One region of the Mesorhizobium sp. 113-1-2 genome, then DNA from elsewhere that is predicted to be linked to it. Evidence: predicted binding sites of a transcription regulator. Region 1 holds the regulator's gene; the other holds the start of a gene.
The links. Region 1 encodes PhoB, which activates phosphate uptake and scavenging genes when phosphate is short. Its sites were predicted from a motif close to TGTCATNNANCTGTCAT; they were not measured.

Region 1 (5,901 bases):
GCCTTCTTCATCGCGGCCTCGTCAGTCTTCCAGCGCTCTTCCTGGAAGTTGGACCACGAAACGCCGATGACCTTGTCCTTCGCCTGCGCGACCGACGCAAGCGTCAGCGACATGGCGACACCCGCCAGGATGGCGGCTGTGAATCTCTTCATGATATTCCTCCCTGCGCCGCGTATGGCGCGACCAAACTGGCCCTAAGGCCGGCACAGAGGCCCTATTTTTTCGAGCCTCGAAAAAACACTGATCCAACACCGGAACGCTGTCAACAACGATTCTGATGGATTTTGATGTCCCCGCGAATTTTTTTCGAGCCTCGGAATAAATAAATGACAGGACGGGCCGCTTCTGCCAGTATTTGACCGTGTCGCATGCGGCGTTCGAGGAACCGCGGCGACCGGGGAGGATGTGGGAAAACATGTCGGTCGGAATCCGTCACGACGATCTGCGCCGGCGCAACCGCGCCATGGTGATTGCGGCCGTGCGCCGGGCCGGCCGGCCCTCGCGCACCGAGATCGCCGCGACCACCGGCCTCAGCCATTCGACCATATCGGCGATTTCCTCCGATCTGATCGGTGAAGGCATCCTGGCCGAAGGCAAGCCGAGCGAGGCCGGCTCGCTGAAGCGCGGCAGGCCGCAGGTCGGCCTCGGCCTCAACCCGGAGGCCGCGGCCGTCATGACCGTGGTGCTGTCGCTGAATTTCCTGTCCGTCGCCGTCATCGACTATGCCGGCCAGGTGGTCTCGGAGGAACAGCGCCGGCTGGACACGCTGACCATGTCGCGCGAAGCGCTGATCGGCGAATGCGTCGCCATCGTGCGGCGGCGCCTCGAGGATCCCGATATCGACGTGCGCAGCGTCGCCCGCATCGCGCTGGCGATCCAGGGCATCACCGACACCGAGGCCCGGGCGATGCTGTGGTCGCCGATCACGCCGCAGACCAACATCGCCTTCGCCGACATACTCGAGGCCGAGTTCGGCATCCCCGCCACCATGGAAAACGACTGCAACATGATGGCGGTGGCGCTGCGCTGGCGCGATCCCGAGCGCTATCGCGACGACTTCATCGCCATCCTGCTTTCGCACGGCATCGGCATGGGCCTGGTGCTGAAGGGCGAGCTGTTCACCGGCACCCATTCCTCGGGCGGCGAGTTCGGTCACATGATCCATCGGCCCGGCGGCGCGCTCTGCCGCTGCGGACGCCGCGGCTGCGTCGAGGCCTATGCCGGCAACTACGCCATCTGGCGCAACGCCAGGCAGCTTGGCGAGGACACCGAGCCGGTCGCCGACGTCAGCGACGCACAGATGCGGGCACTCGCCGCCACCGCACGGGAAAGAGACGGGCCTGAGCGAGAAGCCTATCGCAAGGCCGGCGAGGCATTGGGCTATGGCCTCGGCAGCCTGTTCGCGCTGATCGATCCCGCGCCCGTCGCCATGGTCGGCGTCAGCGCCGCCGCCTTCGACCTGATCGAGCCGGCATTGCGCGAGGCGATCGCGCAGACCGCCGGCGGCCAGCACTCGAAATCGATTTCCTTCGACACCGAACCGAACGAACTGCCGCTAATCCGCGAAGGTTGCGCCATGCGCGCGCTGACCTTCGTCGACCAGGAGATTTTCGCGCCGGGCGTGCAGGCGAAATCAGGCCTTGCCGTAAAGAAAAACGTAGCCTGAATCAGGTTACGCTCAATCCTCGCGGATCGCGTAGCCCGCCCCGCGAATGGTGCGGATAACGTCCGGCATGCGGCCATTGTTGACCGCCTTGCGCAGGCGGCCGACATGCACGTCGACGGTGCGCTCGTCGATGTAGATCGTCTCGCCCCAGACATTGTCGAGCAGCTGGCTGCGCGAGAACACGCGGCCGGGATGGCGCATCATGAATTCGAGCAGGCGGAACTCGGTCGGCCCAAGCCGTATCTCGCTCTTCTTGCGATAGACCCGGTGCGATTCGCGGTCGAGCACGATGTCGCCGACCTTGAGCACGCTGGACAGCACTTCCGGCTTGGCGCGGCGCAGCAGCGCCTTGACTCTTGCCATGAATTCCGGCGTCGAAAACGGCTTGACCAGATAGTCGTCGGCGCCGGTGGAAAGTCCACGTACACGGTCGCTTTCTTCGCCCCGCGCGGTCAGCATGATGATCGGCAGCCGCTCGGTCTCGGGCCGCATTCGCAGGCGCCGGCAGAGTTCAATGCCGGACACCGCAGGCACCATCCAGTCGAGCACCAGAAGGTCGGGCACGTTCTCCTGCAGCCGGATTTCGGCTTCGTCGCCGCGCGGCACCACCTCGACCTGGTAGCCTTCGGATTCCAGATTGTAGCGGAGCAGCACCCCAAGCGGCTCCTCATCCTCCACCACCATGATGCGTGGCGCGATCATCGACTGGTTACCCCTGCGCTCAGGCCGCCGGCGCTGACATCGCCGTCTCGTCCTGTTTTGGACGATTGGCGGGCAGCTGCGTGCCGGTCAGGACATAGTACGCATTCTCGGCGATGTTGGTCACGTGGTCACCGATGCGTTCGAGATTCTTGGCGCAGAACAACAGATGCGTGCAGGCCGTGATGTTGCGCGGGTCCTCCATCATATAGGTCAGCAGTTCACGGAAGACGGAGGTGTATTTGACGTCGATACGTTCGTCGTCGGCGCGCAACTTCGCCAGTGCGGCGGCATCGCGCGCCGCATACTCCTCGATCACGCCCTGCACCTGGATCAGCACCAGCTGCGCCATGGCGTCGATGGAATGCGACAGGTCGCGCGGTGTGGCGCTGAGGCCGACGGTGCCGACGCGCTTGGCGATGTTCTTGGCAAGGTCGCCGATGCGTTCGAGGTCGCCGGCCATGCGGATCGAGCCGACGACATGACGCAGATCGTCGGCCATCGGTTGGCGCTTGGCGATCAGCGTGATGGCACGGTCGTCGAGTTCGCGCTGGCGCGCGTCCATGATCGCGTCGTCGGAGACCACGCGCTGGGCCAGCGCATTGTCGGAATTCAGCAGTGCCTTGGTGGCGCCGCCGACCATCGAGCCGGCGAGGTCGCCCATGTCGCTGATCAGCCTGCTGATCTGTCCGAGATCCTCGTCGAAGGCTGCGACTGTGTGTTCGGCCATGATCCTGGTCCTCGTATGCGTGCGATCAGCCGAAGCGGCCGGTGATGTAGTCTTGCGTGCGCTTCTCGCGAGGCGACGTGAAGATCTTCTCGGTTTTGTCGAACTCGACCAGTTCGCCCAGATACATGAAGGCGGTCTGCTTCGACACGCGCGCCGCCTGCTGCATGTTGTGGGTGACGATGACGATCGTGTAGTCGGCTTGCAACTCGTCGATCAGCTCCTCGATCTTGGCGGTCGAGAGCGGGTCGAGCGCCGAGGCCGGCTCGTCGAGCAGGATGACTTCCGGCTTCACCGCCACGGTGCGGGCGATGCACAGCCGTTGCTGCTGGCCGCCCGACAGGCTGAGGCCGCTGGCGTTGAGCTTGTCCTTGACCTCGGTCCACAGTGCCGCGCGCTTCAGCGCCTGCTCGACACGGCCGTCCATCTCGGCCTTGCTGATCTTCTCATAGAGCCTGACGCCGAAAGCGATGTTCTCGTAGATCGACATCGGGAACGGCGTCGGCTTCTGGAACACCATGCCGATCTTGGTGCGCAGCAGATTGAGGTCCTGCGAGCGGTCGAGAACGTTCTGGCCGTCGAGCAGCACCTGGCCCTCGGCGGTCTGCTTGGGATAGAGCTCATAGATGCGGTTGAAGACGCGCAGCAGCGTCGACTTTCCGCAGCCCGAAGGGCCGATGAAGGCGGTGACGCTGCGCTCGGGCAGCGACAGCGTGATATCCTTCAGGGCCTTCGACTGGCCATAGTAGAAGTTGAGGTTCTTGACCTCGATCTTGGCCTTGGCCACCGCCTCGGCGGCGATCGTCATGTCTGGAGACAACATCTGGCTCATTTGTCCTCTCTGCGTCCGGTCAGGCTGCGCGCAAAGATGCTGAGCGCGAGAACCGTCAGTGTGATGATGAGTGCACCGGTCCAGGCCAGCTGCTGCCATTCCTCGTAAGGGCTGAGAGCGAACTGGAAGATGGTGACAGGCAGGCTGGCCATCGGCGCGTTGAGATTGCTCGACCAGAACTGATTGTTCAGCGCCGTGAAAAGAAGCGGTGCGGTCTCGCCGGAGATGCGCGCGATCGCCAGCAATATGCCGGTGACGATGCCGGAAAGTGCCGCGCGGTAGGCAACCGAGCGGATGACCACCCAGCGCGGTGCGCCGATCGCGGTGCCGGCTTCGCGCAGGGCGTTGGGCACCAGATTGAGCATGTCCTCTGTGGTGCGCACCACGACCGGGATGACCAGGATGGCAAGTGCTACGGCACCGGCGATCGCCGAGAAATGCCCCATTGGCCGCACCATCAGCTCATAGACGAACAGGCCGATGATAATCGACGGCGCCGACAAAAGGATGTCGTTGATGAAGCGAACCACGGTGGTGAGCTTCGAGAAGCGGCCATATTCCGCCATATAGGTGCCGGCCAGCACACCGATCGGCGTGCCGACGATGATGCCGATGATGGTCATCACGATGCTGCCATAGATGGCGTTGAGCAGGCCGCCGGCATCGCCGGGCGGTGGCGTCATTTCCGTGAAGACCGAGAGGGACACGCCGGCGAGGCCCTTGTAGAGCAGGGCGCCGAGGATCAGCGCCAGCCAGGCAAGGCCGATGCCGGCGGCGACGACGCACAGCGTCATCATCACGCCATTCTTGCGCTTGCGGCTCAGGTGAAGCGATGCGGCTGTCGACATCGGTCAGGCTCCGGTGCGGGCGTCAATGCGCATCAGCATGTAGCGGGCGATGGCAAGGATCAGGAAGGTGATGACGAACAGGATCAGGCCGAGCGCCACCAGCGAGGAGGTGTAGAGATCGCCGACCGCTTCGGTGAATTCGTTGGCGATGGTCGCCGAGATCGTCGTTGCCGGCGCAAACAGCGATGTCGAGATGCGGTGCGCGTTGCCGATGACGAAGGTCACCGCCATGGTTTCGCCGAGCGCACGGCCGAGCGCGAGCATGACGCCGCCCATGATGCCGATGCGCGTGTAGGGAATGACGACCCGGCGCGTGACTTCCCAGGTCGTGCAGCCGATGCCATAGGCCGATTCCTTGAGCACCGACGGCACCGTATCGAAGACGTCCTTGGTGATCGAGGTGATGAAAGGCAGGATCATGATGGCCAGGATCATCGCCGAGGTCAGCAGGCCGATACCGTAAGGAGGGCCGGCGAACAGGCTGTTGAGGCCCGGAATGCCGTGGAAGACGCTGATGATGAAAGGCTGCACCGTCGTCTGCAGGAACGGCGCCAGCACGAACAGGCCCCAGATACCGTAGATGATCGAAGGGATGCCGGCCAGCAATTCAACCGCCATGCCGATCGGGCGCCGCAGCGGGCGCGGGCAAAGCTCGGTGAGGAAGATGGCGATGCCGATGCCGAGCGGCACGGCGATCAGGATGGCGATGGCCGAGGTGATGATGGTGCCGTAGATCGGCGCCAGCGCGCCGAACTTCTCGGTCACCGGATTCCAGCTTTCGCTGGTCAGGAAAGAGAAGCCGAAGGTCGACAGAGCTTGCCAGGAACCGGCTACCAGCGAGATCGCAACACCACCGAGCAGGACCAGAACCAATATGGCTGCGGCGCGGGTCATTCCGTGGAAGATCGAATCGGTCAGCGCGAACCGTCGAACGGTGGCGTCGCGCGAACCTCTAACGGCTGGCAAGGCTTCCTGGACAGCGCTCATGTCAAGCTCGGCTCTTTCAAGTTGATGGGAAAAGGAGCGCCGCGGGCGCGGCGCTCCTTCGGAGGATATTACTCGCCGGCGTAGACGGGCTTGCCGTCGGCCTGGATGTCGGCCTTCCACGAAGCCTTGATCAGGTCGACGA
Region 2 (5,901 bases), 3.7 Mb from region 1:
CAAGCTGCCTGCGGTGGTCTGGCGCGGCGATCTTAACAATCCGATCAGGACACGGTTTCTGCAAGCGGTGCGCGACCTGCCGTTCTGCGATGCCGGCTCGCACAAGCCCAACGCGCCGGCAGAATACGCCAAGCCTTTTCTCAGCATCGGACAGCACCAGCGCTACCGCTACATCGTCTCGCTCGAAGGCAATGACGTGGCGACCAACCTCAAATGGATCTTGAACTCGAAGTCGCTTTGCCTGATGCCGCCACCGACCTACGAGACATGGTTCGCGGAGCGGCAGCTCGAGGCCAATGTCCACTATGTCCCGCTCGAACCTGATTTCTCCGATGTTGCCGAACATGTGGCCTATTTCGAACGGAACCCGGCCAGGGCAGAACGCATAATCGCGGCCGCGAATGCCTATTGCCGGACATTCGCCAACGAACAGACCGAACAGGCGATCTCGCTTCTGGTGCTCTACAAATATTTCGTTCTGAGCGGCCAGCTCAAACCGGATGCCGAGGTCTGGCGCTATATAACTGGCTAGTTGCCGGTCCCCTCGTCGAAGCGGGTCGTCATGCGCTGGATGACGACGCGGCCGGTGCAGTACCTGGCACAACGACGCGCGAGCGTGGCGCGGGAACAAACTCAGCCGTCGCGTGTTTTGGTCGCGTTTGTCCTGATCAACGTGAACCATGGCCAGCCTGAAACGAACGACGCAGAAGGTTTTCTATTATGCGCGAAACGTCATGCGGGATGTCGCACCCCAGGCACTCTTCCGACGAAGGTTGGCCGGCCGCCTGGAACAGGCCAGGCTCTCGGACGAGGCCGTGCGCCGGCGGTTGAACGACTACAACAAGCTGCAGGCCGCCTTTGCGCCCAGCCCAGATGCTGTGCGCATCGACAACATGCCGTTCGAACCGAGCATGTACTATTACGACCTGAAGGAGTTTGCCCGCTATTTCGACCCGGCATTGCTCCTCGACCTGGAGTTCGGCGACGTCATCGGGGTGCCGAAAGTGCCGACGATCGTCAAGGATCGGCCCATCCGTGACGACAACAGCAACGCGGTCATCCTGAAGTTCAACAAGTTCCGCCACTTCTACATGCCGGCCGACGCAGTCACCTTCGCCGACAAGCTGCCGGCCGTGGTCTGGCGCGGCGATCTCAACAATCCGATCAGGGTGCGGTTTCTGGACGCGGCCCGTGATCTGCCGTTCTGCGATGTCGGTTCACACAAAAGAAGTGCACCGGCCGAGTACGCCAAGCCCTTTCTCAGCATTAGCCAGCACCTGCGCTACCGCTACATCGTCTCGCTCGAGGGCAATGACGTGGCGACCAACCTCAAATGGATCATGAATTCGAACTCGCTCTGCCTGATGCCGCCGCCAACTTACGAAACGTGGTTCGCGGAGAGCCAGCTCGAAGCCAATGTCCACTATGCGCCGCTCGATCCGGATTTCGCTGATCTCGGCGAGAAGGTGCGCTATTTCGAACGGCATCCCGCCGCCGCTGAGCGCATCATCGCCGCGGCCAACGCCTATTGCCGGAAATTTTCCAATGAGCGAGACGAGCAGGCGATCTCCCTGCTCGTGCTCTACAAATATTTCGTGCTCAGCGGCCAGATCGAACCCGATCCCGAACTCTGGCGCTTCATCGAGGGCTAACGCTACTCCGCCTAATGATCAGATGACGCTGCGGTCGAGAACCATGTCGGCGGGGCCGAAGCGATCCCTCGCCGTCAGCTGCTGGTGCCAATAGGGGTAAAGCAGAGGCGGGCGGCTGACCGCGTCGAGCCGCTGGCGTTCCTCGGAGCTGAGCTCCAGGCTTGCGGCCGCGAGATTGTCCTTGAGCTGGGCGTCGTTGCGGGCGCCGATCACCAGCGAGGAGACGGCGGGCCGGCCGAGCAGCCAGGCAAGCGCCACCTGTGCTGCCGACACGCCGCGGGCGTTGCCGATCTCGGCCAGCACATCGACGATCCGCCAGAGCCGGTCCTCGTCGCGGATCGGCGGTTCGGACCAGCCGGCGAGCTGCCGTGCGGTCGGGCTGTCGCGGTGGTATTTGCCGGACAGCAAGCCGCCGGCGAGCGGGCTCCAGACCAGCACGCCCAGCCCCTGGTCGACCGAGATCGGCAGCAGTTCATATTCGGCCTCGCGGGCCTCCAGCGTGTAGTGGATCTGTTGGGTGACGAAACGCTGCTGGTGACGGTTGTCGCTGATCGAGAGACCCTTCATCACCTGCCAGCCGGACCAGTTGGAGCAGCCGATATAGCGCACCTTGCCCTGGCTGACCAAAGTGTCGAGCGCGGCGATGGTTTCCTCGACCGGAGTAAGGCCGTCCCACTGGTGGACGAAATAGATGTCGATGACGTCGGTCTTCAGCCGCTTCAGGCTCTTCTCGCATTCGCGGATCAGGTGGTGGCGCGACAGGCCTTCGTCGTTCGGCCCGCCGCCGATCCGCATGCGTGCCTTGGACGCGATCAGCACGTCGTTCTTGCGCTTGCCGCCCAGCGCCTCGCCGATGATCTCCTCCGACAAGCCGTTCGAATAGACATTGGCGGTGTCAATGAGGTTGATACCAGCGTCGATGCACATGTCGATCATGCGCTTGGCTTCGGCAAGATCGCTGTTGCCGACCGCGGCGAACGGGCCTGCGCCCCCGAAGGTCATGGTGCCCAAAGTCAGCGTCGAAACCTTCAGGCCGGAACGGCCAAGGGTACGGTATTCCATGTCAATCCTCGCGATTGTGTTGAATTGGGGCGCCGCCGAAGGGCCGCCCGGAATGCGACCAGGCATTTGTAGGACAATTTGGTCGCCTTGTCGCCATGCCAAGACGACGGATCGATCATACCTCGCGGGATTTGTGGCGACGGCAATCGCGCTTGGGCTGCAATAAAACCGTCACTGCCGGCCTATATTGAATTCGGCTAAGGTGTTTCCATTCCCGGCCGCAGGCCAGCAGTTTGGGGTGCCGGACATCAACCGACAGGCTTGCAAGCGGAGCGACCGATATGACCGAGCTAAGACAGAATTCTCCCGCCAAGGACTGGCTCGAAGCCGAGCTCGCAGACACGCTCGACGAAGATTACGAACTCGAAATGTCGGAGCCGGCGCTGTCGATGGAAATCGCCAAGATCTACAAGAACGCGCATCCGCCTTCGATCGACCGCATGCAATATTTCCGCGACCTGATCACCTTGCAATCCGAGCTGATCAAGCTGCAGTCCTGGGTCGCCTACCACAAGAAGAAGCTGGTGGTGATTTTTGAGGGCCGCGACTCCGCCGGCAAGGGCGGCGTCATCAAGCGCATCACCCAGCGGCTCAATCCGCGCATCTGCCGCGTCGTGGCGCTACCGGCGCCGACCGAGCGCGAGAAGTCGCAATGGTATTTCCAGCGGTATGTCCCGCATTTGCCGGCAGGCGGCGAGATCGTGCTGTTCGACCGCTCCTGGTACAACCGCTCCGGCGTCGAGCGGGTGATGGGCTTTGCCGATGCGGGCCAGGTCGAGGAATTTTTCCGCGACGTGCCGGAATTCGAGCGCATGCTGGTGCGCTCGGGCATCACTGTCGTGAAATACTGGTTCTCGATCACCGACGAGGAACAGCAGATGCGCTTCCTGATGCGCATCCATGACCCAATGAAGCAGTGGAAGCTGTCGCCGATGGATCTTCAGTCGCGCGTGCGCTGGGAGCAGTACACCAAGGCCAAGGAAGAAACCTTCGCCCGCACCAACATTCCCGAGGCACCCTGGTTCATCGTTGAGGGCAACGACAAGAAGCGGGCGCGGCTGAACTGCATCGATCATCTGCTCAAGCAGATGCCGTATGAAGAGGTGCCGCACGAGGAGATCACGCTGCCGGAGCGCGTCTTCAACCCCGAATACGAGCGCCAGACGCTGCCGCGTGAGCTTTACGTGCCGGAGAAGTATTGAGCACTTTTTCTTTCTCCTCGCTTCACGGGGAGAAAGAGCTGTAATTACGTCCGCTTGATCATCACATGCGTGGCAAGCGCCGTCGCCACTTGCTCGGTGCATTGATAACCAAGCTTCAGCATATCCAGGCCGGCGAAAAGGTGCTCGCCCCTGCCAAGCAGCACCGGCGAGATTGCCAGATGCATCTCGTCGATCAGCTTCTCCTGCAGATATTGCCGGATGGTGGCGACGCCGCCGCCAACGCGCACATCCTTGCCATCAGCCGCCGCCTTCGCCTGCTCGAGCGCCGAATGGATGCCGTCGGTGACGAAGTGGAAAGTGGTGCCGCCCTCCATCGTGATCGGCGCCCGCTTGTGGTGCGTCAGCACGAACACCGGCACATGGTAGGGCGGGTTGTCGCCCCACCAGCCTTTCCAGCTGTCGTCAGGCCATTCGCCGCGGATCGGCCCGAACATGTTGCGGCCGAGGATCCAGGCGCCGACATTTTCGAAACTGCGCGCCGCGAACGCCTCGTTGATATCGGTGGTGCCACCATCTTGCCCGAGCACCATCTTGCGGAAGGTGCGGGTGTCGACAAACCACTTGTGCAAGGATCCCCCACCGATGCCGAGCGGGTTTTGCAGATCCTGATCGGGACCGGCACCATAGCCGTCGAGCGACAGGGTGAAAGCGTTGACGCGAAGTTTGGACATGGAGCCTCCTAACCAATCATGTCTGCAGCCGGCTTTCTTGTAGCAAACTGATTGCAGATCACAAGCGGTGTTCCTCACGATGCAGACACGTCCTGACAACGTCGCCAAGTGACGTCCGAACTGTTCCGTATTGATGCGCTGGGGTGGCCACTGGTGGCCGCCGAAACAGCCGCGATATCAGGCTATTCGCCGGTGAGTTCAATGAAGCGGATGTGGTTGCTGAACGGGTAGATGACCTCGACCGTCAACCGCCCATCCTCGTGTTCCAGGCCGGGTTTCATGTAGCGGTAGTCCTTGCCGGTGCGGCTGCCGGCCGCCTCCGGCCGTGCCCGCATCATACCCGGAGCCGGCGCGTTCTGTCAGCGCAGAAAATCGCCGGTTGTCGAATGAAAAGCTATTCCATCGACAGGATGAGATTGCGCACGACGGGATAGATCTCGCGCTCCCAACGCTTGCCGTTGAAGACGCCATAGTGGCCGACATTGGCCTGCAGGTGATGGCGCTTCAGATGCGGGCGCAGCGATCGGCACAATTCATGGGCGGCCGAGGTCTGGCCCAGCGCACAGATGTCGTCACGCCCGCCCTCGACAGTGAGCAGCGCGGTGTTGCGGATCGCGCCCGGATCGACCCGGCTGCCACGGAACGTAAACGCACCGGTGGCTAGTTCTGCCTTGTGGAACACGCGGTCTATGGTTTCGATATAGAACTCCTCGGTGAGGTCGAGCACGGCCAGATACTCGTCGTAGAACGTTTTGATCTTCTCGGCCTCGGCGATCTCGCCGGCCGCCAGATGGTCATGCAGTTTGCGGTGGGCCTTGGTATGGCGATCCATGTTCATGGCCATGAAGGCGGCAAGCTGCAGAAAACCCGGATACACCCGGCGTCCGCCGCCGGCATGGCGCCACGGCACACGTGAGATGACGGCGCCTTGAAACCAGGCTAGCGACTTGCTGACGGCGAATTCGTTGACCTTGGTCGGGCTCTCCCGCGGATCGATCGGCCCCGCCATCAGCGTCATCGAGCGCGGTGTCGCCGGGTGCCTGTCCTCGGACATGACCGCGACGGCAGCAAGCGCCTGAACGCAGGGCTGGCAAACCGCCAGTATATGCGCGCCCGGGCCGATCGCCTGCAGGAAGCGGATGATGTAGTCGACATAGTCGTCCACCCCAAAGCGGCCAGCCGCGAGCGGCACGTCGCGAGCATTGGCCCAGTCGGTGATGTAGACCTCATGGTCAGCCAGAAGCGTTTCCACCGTACCGCGAAGCAGCGTCGAGAAATGCCCCGATAGCGGGG

Region 2: ppk2 (polyphosphate kinase 2) is a predicted target of PhoB. The motif match lies at 2,873-2,889, and genes of this name have one in related genera.

Annotation. Positions count from the first base shown of each region.
Region 1 covers NZ_AP023242.1:1,600,683-1,606,583, reverse strand. The annotation lists gene xylF (D-xylose ABC transporter substrate-binding protein) at 1-152, opposite strand, end outside; gene JN279_RS07735 (ROK family protein) at 416-1,666, shown strand; gene phoB (phosphate regulon transcriptional regulator PhoB) at 1,679-2,368, opposite strand; gene phoU (phosphate signaling complex protein PhoU) at 2,388-3,095, opposite strand; gene pstB (phosphate ABC transporter ATP-binding protein PstB) at 3,121-3,924, opposite strand; gene pstA (phosphate ABC transporter permease PstA) at 3,921-4,772, opposite strand; gene pstC (phosphate ABC transporter permease subunit PstC) at 4,776-5,759, opposite strand; gene pstS (phosphate ABC transporter substrate-binding protein PstS) at 5,828-5,901, opposite strand, start outside.
Region 2 covers NZ_AP023242.1:5,275,084-5,280,984, reverse strand. The annotation lists gene JN279_RS25810 (glycosyl transferase family 90) at 1-532, shown strand, start outside; gene JN279_RS25805 (glycosyl transferase family 90) at 681-1,652, shown strand; gene JN279_RS25800 (aldo/keto reductase) at 1,671-2,714, opposite strand; gene ppk2 (polyphosphate kinase 2) at 2,996-3,916, shown strand; gene JN279_RS25790 (dihydrofolate reductase family protein) at 3,961-4,608, opposite strand; gene JN279_RS25785 (glyoxalase superfamily protein) at 4,791-4,946, opposite strand; gene JN279_RS25780 (polyhydroxyalkanoate depolymerase) at 5,003-5,901, opposite strand, start outside.